Regions from separate parts of the Rhizobium acaciae genome, predicted to be linked through region 2. Evidence: riboswitches for the same ligand, from Rfam matches in the RefSeq annotation. Region 2 holds a riboswitch; each other region holds the start of a gene.
The links. Region 2 has a riboswitch for cobalamin ahead of nrdH (glutaredoxin-like protein NrdH). Riboswitches for the same ligand answer to the same signal wherever they lie in the genome.

Region 1 (4,298 bases), on a different contig from region 2:
CGATGACGATATGGTCAGGACGCTGTTCGCGCTCGAGCAGCTTGGTCATCGTCGGAATGAAGTCATCGGCGACGGTGCAGCAGATGCAGCCATTGGTCAGCTCGATGATATCGTCCTCGGTGCAATTCTCCGCACCGCAGCCCTTCAGCACGTCGCCGTCGACGCCGAGATCGCCGAACTCGTTGATAATAAGCGCAATCTTCTTGCCGCCGGCATTGGTGAGCAGGTTGCGGATCATCGTCGTCTTGCCGGCGCCGAGGAAGCCGGTGATGACGGTTGCGGGAATCTTCTGCTGGTTCATGGACTTAACCCTTCATTTTCAGCGGCAGGCCTGCCGCGATGAAATAAACTTCGGCGGCCTTCGCCGCGATCGATTGGTGCAGCCGGCCGGCATGATCGCGAAAATCGCGCGCCATGCGATTGTCGGGCACGATGCCGAGACCGACCTCATTGGAAACGAAAACGAGCCGCGCTTTCACGGCGGGCAGGAAATCGGCAAGGGCGGCGAATTCCGCCGCCATGTTCCGCTCCTCCATCATCAGATTGGTGACCCAGAGCGTCAGACAGTCGATCAGCACGATGCGGCCCGGTCCGTCGATGGCGGTGAGCTTGCCGACAAGATCGAGCGGCTCCTCATGCGTCGTCCAGGACGGACCGCGATCAGCCTTGTGTTGGGCGATGCGCGCCTGCATCTCCTCGTCCCATGCACGGCCGGTCGCGACATAGTGACGGTCGAGGCCGGTCGCCGTCACGAGGTCTTCGGCGAACCGGGATTTGCCGGAACGTGCGCCGCCGAGGATGAAGGTGGCAGTCATGCTCAAACGCCCCTCAGGGAGAGTGCGTAGCCGTGGCTTGTTCCGAGTGCACCTTTCTCGGCTACTGAGGGTGTGACACCCCCCTCTGTCCTGCCGGACATCTCCCCCACAAGGGGAGAAATTGAATCGCCGAGAGCTTTTCTCCAAACAATTGATGTAGGACGACGGTCGTGCTGCTTGCCGATCTCCCTCCTTGTGGGGGAAATGTCCGGCAGGACAGAGGGAGGGACCCAGCATTCGACATAAACGGCCGAAAGAACACCTCTTGCAGCACTGCTTGGAGGCGTCGCGCGCGCCGCACCAGGCCACGCTGAATTCAATCGTTCAGCCAAGACAACCTCCGTGCTGGCAGCGGGCATAGTGCCCAGGTGTGGGCTCCTCGCCCGGCCGCATGGCAGGTCTCCTGGCTCGCGGTTATCGGCCGCGATCGGGGCAGACCGGAAACCGGTCGCGCTGATCGTGCCAGCGGATCATCCTCGCCTTCCCGGCTGCATCAGTGAAAAGGTGGACGATTCGTAGATTGAGAGGCGTCCGACCCCGGTTGATCACCATGCATATCCAGTGGCTTTTCCGGCATGTCGCCCATCCCGCCCGCTTGCATGATTGCAAGCCGCTGGCCGGAAGGGCTTAGTGCCGGATGGAAGACCCTGACCGCTCTACAGTCGCGGGGTCGGCTGTGATGAAGGCGCCCGGCTTGGGTCCGCCCCGTCACATTCCCTTTTCATCCGGAAGGGCGCAACACCGATCCGGAACCATCCGTTATGTCAGGATGGTCAGTCGACCATCCGTTATCGGGATGGTTAGGCAAGCGCAGGGATGAAGTCAACCGGCCTTGGCGACCGCCCGATCGCCGGCCACGTGACGTGCCCACACAAACACGACTTACCCTACCTTAAATATCGTCATTTATCAGAGACTTACGTCACCGAAATTTATTCCAACCGCCGGCTTTTCGCCGCAATTGCGTCGCAAGCGGACTGCGCGACCATCTCCGCCCTTGACCGGGCCTCTCCCCGCCTAGTTGTCTAGCCATGCTTATGAAATTGGATCGGCGCGGTTTCCGCGCGCTGCGTGTTTTCTTCGATCCGGGACGCCTGAGGGCGCTGACCCGGCGCAGCGAAGTCGGCCTGTCGCTGGCGGGCGCCGTCGTCGGCATCATCTCGGGTCTCGCCGTCACCGGCATGAGCTATGTCTCCAACGAGCTGCACCAGCTGGTCTTCGGCATCGCCGACAGCGAACGGCTGAGCTCGTCCGAGATCGAGAACAAGCTGCTGCTGCTCACCGCCCCCGTCATCGGCGGCGCCCTGCTCGGCCTGCTGCTTTTCGTGCTGGCGAAACGGCGCAAGAAGCCGATGGTCGACCCGATCGAGGCCAATGCGCTGCATGGCGGCCGCCTGTCCCTGACCGACAGCATCATCGTTGCCGTGCAGAACCTGATCTCCAACGGTTTCGGCGCCTCCGTCGGCCTGGAGGCCGGCTATACCCAGCTTGCCGCCGGCCTCGCCTCGAAATTCGGGCTGAAGCTGCAGCTTCGTCGCTCGGACCTGCGCACCCTCGTTGGCTGCGGCGCGGCGGGCGCCATCGCCGCCGCCTTCAACGCGCCGCTGACCGGCGCCTTCTATGCTTTCGAGCTGATCATCGGCACCTATACGATCGTCTCGCTGACGCCTGTCGTCGTCTCCGCCCTTGTCTCCACCCTGATCGCAAGGCTGCTCGCCGGCAGCGATTTCACCATCGATATCGGCAGCTTCGGCTCGGTCGTACCGGCCGATTATATCCCGGCGCTGCTGCTCGGTGCTTTCTGCGCCGGTGTCGGCATCCTGATCATGCAGGGCGTCGCCTTTGTCGAGGAGCTGGCGCGCAAGAGTTCAATCGCCCCACCCTTCCGTCCGGCTCTCGGCGGCATCATCGTCGGGTTGTTGGCGATGATCTCGCCGCAGGTGCTCTCGGCCGGCCACGGCGCGCTGCATCTCAACCTTTCCCATGAGGTGGCGATCCCGACGCTGATCGGCCTCTTCCTCTTGAAGTCCTTCGCCTCGGCGATCTCGATCGGCTCCGGCTTCAGGGGCGGGCTGTTCTTCGCCTCACTGTTCATGGGCGCCCTGCTCGGCAAACTCTTTGCCTATTGCGGCCCCTATTTCGCCGATGCGACGCTGACGCCGGTCATCTATGCCGTGGTCGGCATGAGTTCGCTTGCCGTCGCCGTCATCGGCGGGCCGCTGACCATGACGTTCCTGGCGCTCGAAATCACCGGCGATTTTCCGATCACCGCGCTGGTGCTCGCCGCCGTCATCACCTCCTCGCTCGTCGTGCGTTCGACCTTCGGCTACTCCTTCGCCACATGGCGCTTCCACCTGCGCGGCGAAAGCATCCGCAGCGCCCATGATGTCGGCTGGATTCGCAATCTGACGGTCGACAAGTTGATGCGCGCCGACGTCAAGACGGCAAGGGCGGGCATCTCGCTGGAGGAATTCAAGCAGGCCTTCCCGATCGGCTCGACCCAGCGCGTCATCCTCGTCGAGGAGAGCGACAAATATGCGGGCCTGGTGCTGGTGCCGGAGATTTACGCCAATCCGACCGATGCGCAGGACGAGGGCAAGACGCTTGCGGATTTCATCCACTACCGCAACGATTTCCTGCAGCCGCAGATGAATGCCAGGCAGGCGGCGGCGATCTTCGACAAGAGCGAAAGCGAAGCGCTCGCCGTCGTCAACAACCTGATCGAACGCAAGGTGATCGGCCAGCTCAGCGAAAGCTATACGCTGCGCCGCTACAGCGAAGAACTCGACCGTCGCCGCCGCGAGGTCTCAGGCGAAATCTGAGCGTCACCGCGCCGATCGGATCGACGCTTCAGGATATGGCGTCGGCGAGCTTGAACACGTTTACCTCTTTCGAAACCCCTCGCAACTCGAAGGATCCCAGACATTCGCTGGCGACGGCGCAGGTGACGGCGAAGCTTTCCGACATCAGAAGGTGATGTCCGAGCGTGCTGCAGAGTTTTTCGAGGCGCGAAGCCTCGTTGACGGCGCTGCCGATCACCGTGAAATCAAGCCTGCCGCGTGCGCCGATATTTCCATAGAAGACCTCGCCGAGATGCAGCACGACATCGACGCCAATGTCCGGACCTCCATCATTCCTGCGCTGACCGTTCAGCACCTTGTTGGCTTCCAGAATATTCCTTGCGGAGGCCAGAGCGGCCATGCAGGCCCTTTGCGGATCTTCAGCATCGGTCGGAAAGATCGCCAGCACGCTGTCGCCCATGAACTTGAGGATCTCGCCGGAATTCTCCTCGACATGCCGGCCGATCAGCTCGAAATGCTCGTCCAAAAACCCGGCGATTTCGCCTGGCTGATAGACTTCGGTCAACGCCGTGAAATTCCTGAGATCCGCAAGCAGGATCGCAGCATTGATGGAGCCACCCTTTCCCCTTTGGATCTCGCCTGCAAGGATGCGTGCGCTTGTTTTGGCGCCCGTGTAGACGGC
Region 2 (4,298 bases):
CTGGAAACGCTCGGCAAGGTGACGATGGTCGCCTTCGACAAGACAGGCACGCTGACGGAAGGCAAGCCTCAGGTGACCGATATCATCTCCTTTGGCATGAGCGAGGCGCAGGTGCTGTCGCGTGCGGCGGTGCTGGAGCAGGGTTCCAGCCATCCGCTGGCGCTGGCGATCCTCAACCGCGCCAAGGCGGACGGCGTTCCCGTGCCGCCGGCCTTCGAACTGGAAGCGCTGCCGGGCAAGGGTGTTACCGGCAAAGTCGGCGGCGAGACGCTGGACCTGCTGTCGCCGCCCGCCGCCCGTGAGCGCGAGGCGCTCAGTGCGGAAAAGGATGCACGCATTTCAGCGCTGAACGACGAGGGCAAGAGCGTGTCGGTGCTGCTCGTCAACGGTCTTGCGGCCGGGCTGATCGCGATGCGCGACGAGCCGCGCGAGGATGCCAAGGCCGGGCTTGCTGCCCTCAAATCAGCAGGCGTCAAGGCGATGATGCTGACGGGCGACAACAAGCGGACGGCGGCAGCCGTTGCCGGCATCCTCGGCATCGACTGGCGCGGCGAGATGATGCCTGAGGACAAGCAGCGGGTCGTCGGCGAATTGAAGCGCCAGGGCTTCATCGTCGCCAAGGTCGGCGACGGCATCAACGATGCTCCGGCGCTGGCCGCCGCCGATATCGGCATCGCCATGGGCGGCGGGACCGATGTGGCGCTGGAGACGGCCGATGCCGCCGTGCTGCACGGACGCGTCGGCGACGTGGCGCGGATGATCGCGCTGTCGCAGCGGACGATGCGTAATATCCTGCAGAACATCACCATCGCGCTCGGACTGAAGGCGGTGTTCCTGGTGACGACGATCATAGGGATCACCGGGCTCTGGCCGGCGATCCTCGCCGATACCGGCGCCACCGTGCTGGTGACGATCAACGCGCTGCGGTTGCTTCGGATAAAGATATGAATGTCGTTTCGGGGAGCCGGCTTTTGCCGGCTGTTTCTTGATGGGTTCTCCACAGCGCTTTTCCGTTAACGCTTCGTTATCCACGTCATACACAGGCACGGCGATTCGTTGCCGCCATTGCTGCGCCGCCACAACAATCTGTTGACGTCATCATCGATTCGCGTACCATATCTAGTGTTCGAGGTTCCGTCGATTCGTGAGGATCGGCGGCTAAGACGGGAATACGGTGCGTTTCGCCATTATGGCGCGGCAATGCCGGAGCTGCCCCCGCAACTGTAAGCGGCGAGCAACTGTCCGATTTCAGGTCACTGGAGCATGATGCTCCGGGAAGGCTGGGGCAGGGTGCTTTGACCCGTGAGCCAGGAGACCTGCCTCGAACGAAACGTCCACGGGCGGGGTGTCCGGAAGGTCGCGTTGCATGGCTGCGGAGAATCTCCGCATCGCGTTTCGCAGGCCCGAACCTCCGCCCCCGAAACCTTCGCATTGAGCCACTTCGGGGTGAAGTCATGTCAGTATCTCAGTTCCGGCCGCCACCCGCTCGAGGTAGAGGGCGGAGTACGCCCAGCGGCTAAACGGCCGCATAGCTCAAATCACCAGAGATTTTTCGACGGATATCGACAGATTTCCGATCGATGTCTTGCGCCCAATCGCGTCGTCACGAGGAATATCATGACCATTATCGTCTACAGCAAGCCTGCCTGCGTCCAGTGCACTGCCACCTACCGCGCCCTCGACCGGTTGGGTGTCGATTATGACATCGTCGATATCTCGCAGGATGCCGAAGCGCTCGATCGGGTCCGCAGTCTCGGCTACATGCAGGCGCCAGTGGTCATCGCCGGCGAGCAGCATTGGGCGGGCTTCCGCCCCGACATGATCAGCGCGCTCTCCTGACCTGAGGACAAGCGATGGGCCTGATCGTCTATTATTCCAGCCGGTCCGAGAATACCCATCGGTTCGTCGCCAAGCTCGGACTGCGCGCGGCGCGGATTCCGCCAAGCGGCGCAGACGCGTTCCATATCCGCGAACCCTTCGTGCTGATCGTGCCGACCTATAGCGGCGACGGCGGCAAGGGTGCCGTTCCCAAGCAGGTGATCCGTTTCCTCAATGATGCGGAAAACCGAGGACATATCCGCGGCGTGATCGCCGCGGGCAACAGCAATTTCGGCGAGACATACGGGCTCGCCGGCGACGTGGTCTCGCAGAAATGCCAGGTGCCGTACCTTTACCGGTTCGAGCTCATGGGCACCGAAGACGACGTCGCCAAGGTCAAACACGGAATGGAACGATTTTGGACACGGCAACAAACCTGACGCGGGATGCGGGCGCAAAACCGCATCAAACTTTTGCTCAGCCCGCCGGGGAAAGGCCGCCGAAGGCAGCCGAAACCCTCGACTATCACGCGCTGAACGCGATGCTGAACCTCTACGACGAGCAGGGCAGGATCCAGCTCGACAAGGATCGAATGGCTGCCAAGCAGTATTTCCTGCAGCATGTGAACCAGAACACGGTGTTCTTTCACAACCTCCGGGAAAAGCTCGATTACCTCGTGACCGAGGGCTATTACGAGCAGGAGGTCCTCGATCAGTATTCCTTCAATTTCGTGCGGGATCTGTTCGACCAGGCCTATGCCAAGACATTCCGCTTCCCGACCTTCCTCGGCGCCTTCAAATATTACACCAGCTATACGCTGAAGACTTTCGACGGAAAGCGCTATCTCGAGCGCTATGAGGACCGCATCTGCATGGTGGCGCTGGCGCTTGCGCGCGGCGACGAGACCCTTGCCCGCGACATGGTCGACGAGATCATTTCCGGCCGCTTCCAGCCGGCGACGCCGACCTTCCTCAATGCCGGCAAGAAGCAGCGCGGCGAACTGGTTTCCTGCTTCCTGCTGCGTGTCGAGGACAATATGGAATCGATCGGCCGGTCGATCAATTCGGCGCTGCAATTGTCGAAGCGCGGCGGCGGTGTGGCGCTGTCGCTGACGAATATCCGCGAGGCGGGCGCGCCGATCAAGCATATCGAGAACCAGTCCTCGGGTATCATTCCCGTCATGAAGCTGCTCGAAGACAGTTTCTCCTATGCCAACCAGCTCGGCGCGCGGCAAGGCGCGGGGGCGGTCTATCTCAATGCCCACCACCCCGACATCATGCGCTTCCTCGACACCAAGCGCGAAAATGCCGACGAGAAGATTCGCATCAAGACGCTGTCGCTCGGCGTCGTCGTGCCCGACATCACCTTCGAACTCGCGAGGAATAACGAGGACATGTACCTGTTCTCGCCCTATGACGTGGAGCGCGTCTATGGCGTGCCCTTCACCGAGATTTCGGTGACGGAGAAATACCGCGAGATGGCGGACGACGCCCGCATCTCCAAAAAGAAGATCAAGGCGCGTGAATTCTTCCAGGTGCTTGCCGAGATCCAGTTCGAGAGCGGTTATCCCTACATCATGTTCGAGGATACGGTGAACCGGGCGAACCCGATCGCCGGGCGCATCTCGATGAGCAATCTCTGCTCGGAGATCCTGCAGGTCAGCGAGGCCAGCGAATATCATGACGACCTCTCCTACAAACATCTCGGCAAGGACATTTCCTGCAATCTCGGCTCGCTGAACATCGCCGCGGCAATGGATTCCGGCGATTTCGGCAAGATGATCGAGACCTCGATCCGGGCGCTGACGGCTGTTTCCGACATGAGCCACATCTCCTCGGTTCCCTCGATCGAGAAGGGCAATGACGAGAGCCATGCGATCGGGCTCGGTCAGATGAACCTGCACGGCTACCTCGCCCGGGAACGCATCTTCTACGGCTCCGAAGAAGGCGTCGATTTCACCAATATCTATTTCTATACGGTGACCTATCATGCCATCCGCGCCTCGAACCTTCTGGCGGTCGAACGCGGCACGAGCTTCAAGGGCTTCGAACACTCGAAATATGCCTCCGGCGAATATTTCGACAAATATACCGACCGGCTCTGGGAGCCGGCGACGGAAAGGGTGAAGGCGCTGTTCGAGACGTCAGGCATTCACATTCCGACGCAGGAAGACTGGGCCGCGTTGAAGAAGGCGGTGATGGCTTCCGGCCTCTATAACCAGAACCTGCAGGCGGTGCCGCCGACAGGCTCGATCTCCTATATCAACCACTCGACCTCCTCGATCCATCCGATCGTCTCGAAGATCGAGATCCGCAAGGAAGGCAAGATCGGCCGCGTCTATTATCCGGCGCCGTTCATGACCAACGACAATCTCGATTATTATCAGGATGCCTACGAAATCGGGCCGGAGAAGATCATCGACACCTATGCGGCGGCGACCCAGCATGTCGACCAAGGCCTGTCGCTGACCTTGTTTTTCC
Region 3 (4,298 bases), on a different contig from region 2:
GGTGATCGCGGACTGCGTGAGCAGCGAAATGAGAACTTTCTGCCTGACTTCGGCAGCGATTTTTTCGACGGACCAGTTGGTGACGATGTAACCGGTGGCCTTGCCCGACTTATCCAGCGGGAGCGGCGCGATGATCGTCACCACGCCGGCAGATGTTCTACCGTCATCGATGGTTGTCTTTTCCGGTTTCGCGCTGAGGCTCTTCGCCAGATCGGCTGGTGCGGGCAAACCACTGACGCCATCGCGCGCCCAGGTATCGACGGCGGTCGGTTCGGCGTTGAATGCGGCAAACTGCACAAGATCGAGCGAGGGGTCGTCGCGGTAGAGCGAATAAGCCTCTCGAACGGCGTTCGCCTTCCCCCATTTCACGCCGCCCGCGGCCAGAGAGGCAAACTGCTCCGCATCCTTGGACCAATTCGCCTTGGCGCCGTCGATCAATGCCCGGGTTTCGTACATCCACGTATAGGTGGCGAAAGCGGAAATGCCGCAGAGGTTGACGGCAACGATAATCGCCGCCAGCTTGGCGGTCAGAGGCATCGTTTTCAGAAATTGGAACATTCCGCGGCGGCCTAGAATTGCGGCTCAGTCGGATATGTTCCCGACCGGCGTCTCAATACGGGCATCTGCGCCGACGGTCACATCACGAGCCCTCATGCCCATGTCCGGATTGCAACCCAAAACGCGCAAACGCAGTGTGTATTTGATGTGTGAATAAATCATAAAGTAGGGAATGCCGAAGCACACGCTTGTCATATTGCCATTGCGCCCGCCGGGAGATCTGTCTTGATCAGCTATTTTCCGCCACGGCCTCTTCGGGCTCGGCGCGCCGGCGCTTGCGGCCGCGCGCCGTCAGTTCCGCGCCGGCATCATGCGGCAGGCGCAGGAAGGTGATGCAGGCCAGTGCCGAAATCGCCGAGACGCTGAAGAAGGCGATATGAAAATCAGAGACCAGCAGCCTGCCGTCGTGAAAGCTGCTCGAAATTTCGAGGATGCCGCCGGCGATCGCCACACCCATCGCCATGGAGATACGCTGGGCAACGGCATTGATCGCGGTCGCCTGGCTGCTGTCGGCGTCGTCGACATCGCCGAAGGCCATGGCGTTGACGCCCGAGAAAGCCATGGAGCGGAACAGGCCGCCGATCAGCAGGCAGGCCATGATCAGGAGCAGCGGCGTTTCGGCGGTGAAAAGGCCGTTGATGCCGAGGAAGATCGCCGCCAGCAAAGTGGTGATTGATATGACGATGCGGAAGCCGAAGGCATTGAAGGTGCGCGAGGCGGCGAATTTCGAGCCCATGGAGCCGAGCGCGCTGACGAAGGTGACCGAGCCCGATTGCAGCGGCGTCAGGCCGAAGCCGAGCTGCAGCATCAATGGCATCAGGAAGGGCAGGGCGCCGAGCCCCATGCGGAAATTCGAGGCGCCGAGGATCGCCGCCCGAAACATCGGGTAGCGGAACATCTTCGGGTCGAGAAGCGGATAGGGCGCGCGGCGAGCATGCAGGAGGTAGAGGAGGCCGGCAAGGATGCCAATCGCAACCGTGACATAACCGTAGATGACGGGCACGGCTGGCAGGCTGATCACCGACACGCCGAAGACGAAGCCGGAGAAGCCGATGCCGCAAAGGAAGAAGCCGGGGAAGTCCATCGGCCGCGGACTGCGTGGCTCGACGGCCGGCAGGAAACGTGTGACGAGAATGATGCCGAGCACGCCGATCGGGACGTTGATCCAGAAGATCCAGTGCCAGGTGAGATAGGTGGTGAGGAAACCGCCGATCGGCGGACCCATGATCGGGCCGATCAAAGCGGGAATGGTGAGCCAGGCCATGGCATCGACAAGTTCGTGGCGCGGCGTTCCCCGGACCAGCAGCAAGCGGCTGACCGGCGTCATCATCGAGCCGCCGGCGCCCTGGATCAGGCGCGAGACGACGAAGGCCGTGATCGAGTTGGAAAAGGCGCAGGCGATCGAGCCGATCATGAAAACGAAGATCGCCATGCGGAAGATGTTGCGCGCGCCGAAGCGATCGGACATCCAGCCGCTGATCGGGATGAAGATCGCCAGCGCCACGAGATAGCTGGTGACGGCGAGCTTCAGCGCGATCGGCGAGGTGCCGATATCGGCGGCGATTGCCGGCAGGCTGGTGGCGATCACGGTCGAATCCATCTGTTCCATGAACAGGGCGACCGCAAGGATCATGGGTGTGAGGCGGGGCACGGGCAACCGAAATGCAAAGAGAAAAAGTCCGGCGTCATGGGCGTCGGTCAGGATCGGTTTGTTTCTAAGGCAGCGACGCGCCTCTGTCCATGAAATCGATGTCGCATGCAGCGTGTCGGTGGCATCGGAGCCGGCTTGCCGCCGCGCCGCTTTCCTGAAATAGATGCGCCGTCAGGTGCCCGCCGATAAGGCGGGAGAATCGGGAATCCGGTGCAAGACCGGAACGTGCCCAACGCTGTAAGGCCGACGCTTGCCGCTTCATCATGCCACTGGCCTCTTGCCGGGAAGGCTGCGGCAAACGGATGACGCCAAGTCAGAAGACCGGCCTGGCAAGATAGACCGATCCGCGCGGACAGCGGGGCGGTCGCGTTGTTGGGGATTTGACGATGCGACCCTTTGATGAGGATGCCCTTTCGGCGGCGTCCGGTTTTTCCTTGGCCGAACGCGAGGCCGTCTATCACGCGATCATGACGCGGCGTGACGTTCGCAGCCAGTTTCGACCCGATCCTTTGCCTGACGATGTTGTGCAGAGGCTCCTGACGGCCGCTCACCACGCACCCTCCGTCGGCTTCATGCAGCCTTGGAATTTCATCCTGGTGAGGAATGCCGAGGTGAGGGCGCAAGTCCGGGACGCCTTTGCCAGGGCCAATGAGGAAGCGGCGCTGATGTTTGAGGGCGAGCGGCAGCAGGCATACCGCTCCCTCAGGCTCGAAGGTATCGTCGAGGCGCCACTCGGGATATGTGTGACCTGCGATCCGACACGCAGCGGCAGTGTGGTGCTGGGGCGCACGCACAATCCGAAGATGGATTCATACTCGACCGTCTGCGCCATCCAGAATCTCTGGCTTGCGGCACGGGCGGAAGGGGTGGGCATCGGTTGGGTCAGCATTTTTCGCGAAGGCGATCTGAAGAGCATTCTCGGCATACCCGAGCACATCGAGGTGGTCGCCTGGCTCTGTGCCGGTTTCGTCGACCGGCTCTATGAGGAGCCGGAACTCTCGGTCAAAGGCTGGCGGCAGCGGCTACCGCTCGAGGAGCTGGTCTTCCACGATGGATGGGGACTGAACACCTAGATAGTCAAGGTGAGCAAACCGATGTCGGTATCGCCGACGCCGGGAGAGGCCGAGGCATCTTTATTCCTGGCCTTCATATCGATACGCTGAAGGTGAAATCCCGGAGTTTCCAAGAGATACTCGGTTATCGGCGGCTCAATCGGAGGATAACGGCCCTATGAACATGATCGACTTGAAGGAACGCATCATCGTAATTACTGGCGGTGCGAGGGGCATCGGCTACGCGATCGCAGAGCGCGTCGTCCAGTCTGGTGGCAAGGTGGCCATCTGGGACTTGAACGAAGACATGGCGAGGGACAGCGCTTCCGCTCTCGGATCCGGCACAGTCGCTTTCGGCGTCAATGTCGCAGATCCCCTATCCGTGAAAAACGCGGCGGCGACGACCGAGGAGATTTTTGGCCGTATCGACGGCCTCGTCAATTCCGCCGGGATTACCGGTCCGGTAAAACCCACGATCGAATACGATGTCGGCGAGTGGAAAGACGTCGTCGATGTCTGCCTCACGGGAACCTTTAACTGCTGCCGGCACGTCGTTCCGGTCATGTCAAAGCGCGACTACGGGCGGATCGTGAACATCTCTTCGGTTGCGGGCAAGGAAGGAAATCCGAACATCGCCGCCTACAGCGCAGCGAAAGCTGGTGTGCTGGGCTTCACCAAGTCTCTTGGCAAGGAACTCGCAAAGACGGGAATCGCCGTGAACGCGGTAACGCCGACCACAGCAAAGACACCTATATTGGACGGGCTGACAGCCGAATTTATCGAATATATGCGCGTCCGCATTCCTCGCGACCGTTTTGTCGAACTTCGTGAGATCGCTTCGATGGTCGTCTGGCTGCTCTCCGAAGAGAACTCCTACACGACCGCATCGACCTTCGACCTGAGCGGCGGTCGTACGACCTACTGACCCATTCAATCACTGCTGCTGTTGCGGCTGCGGGCCCGGTGCTGCCGGATTGGCGAGGTCGATCGAGCCCTGATCGCCGGCCAGAAACTGCGGGCCGACCTGACGGACGCGG

Region 1: it holds a riboswitch for cobalamin, as region 2 does, so the genes downstream of both, cobU (bifunctional adenosylcobinamide kinase/adenosylcobinamide-phosphate guanylyltransferase) here and nrdH (glutaredoxin-like protein NrdH) in region 2, are expected to answer to the same signal.
Region 3: it holds a riboswitch for cobalamin, as region 2 does, so the genes downstream of both, bluB (5,6-dimethylbenzimidazole synthase) here and nrdH (glutaredoxin-like protein NrdH) in region 2, are expected to answer to the same signal.

Annotation. Positions count from the first base shown of each region.
Region 1 is NZ_JAPCZO010000001.1:185,015-189,312, reverse strand. It holds gene cobW (cobalamin biosynthesis protein CobW) at 1-301, opposite strand, end outside; gene cobU (bifunctional adenosylcobinamide kinase/adenosylcobinamide-phosphate guanylyltransferase) at 306-815, opposite strand; cobalamin riboswitch at 1,192-1,587, opposite strand; gene OLZ32_RS00995 (chloride channel protein) at 1,847-3,637, shown strand; gene OLZ32_RS00990 (adenylate/guanylate cyclase domain-containing protein) at 3,666-4,298, opposite strand, start outside.
Region 2 is NZ_JAPCZO010000047.1:19,903-24,200, forward strand. It holds gene OLZ32_RS38040 (heavy metal translocating P-type ATPase) at 1-948, shown strand, start outside; cobalamin riboswitch at 1,113-1,338, shown strand; gene nrdH (glutaredoxin-like protein NrdH) at 1,618-1,839, shown strand; gene nrdI (class Ib ribonucleoside-diphosphate reductase assembly flavoprotein NrdI) at 1,854-2,258, shown strand; gene nrdE (class 1b ribonucleoside-diphosphate reductase subunit alpha) at 2,237-4,298, shown strand, end outside.
Region 3 is NZ_JAPCZO010000001.1:349,533-353,830, forward strand. It holds gene OLZ32_RS01795 (methyl-accepting chemotaxis protein) at 1-558, opposite strand, end outside; gene OLZ32_RS01800 (MFS transporter) at 788-2,191, opposite strand; cobalamin riboswitch at 2,366-2,553, shown strand; gene bluB (5,6-dimethylbenzimidazole synthase) at 2,596-3,282, shown strand; gene OLZ32_RS01810 (SDR family NAD(P)-dependent oxidoreductase) at 3,440-4,186, shown strand; gene OLZ32_RS01815 (DUF2865 domain-containing protein) at 4,196-4,298, opposite strand, start outside.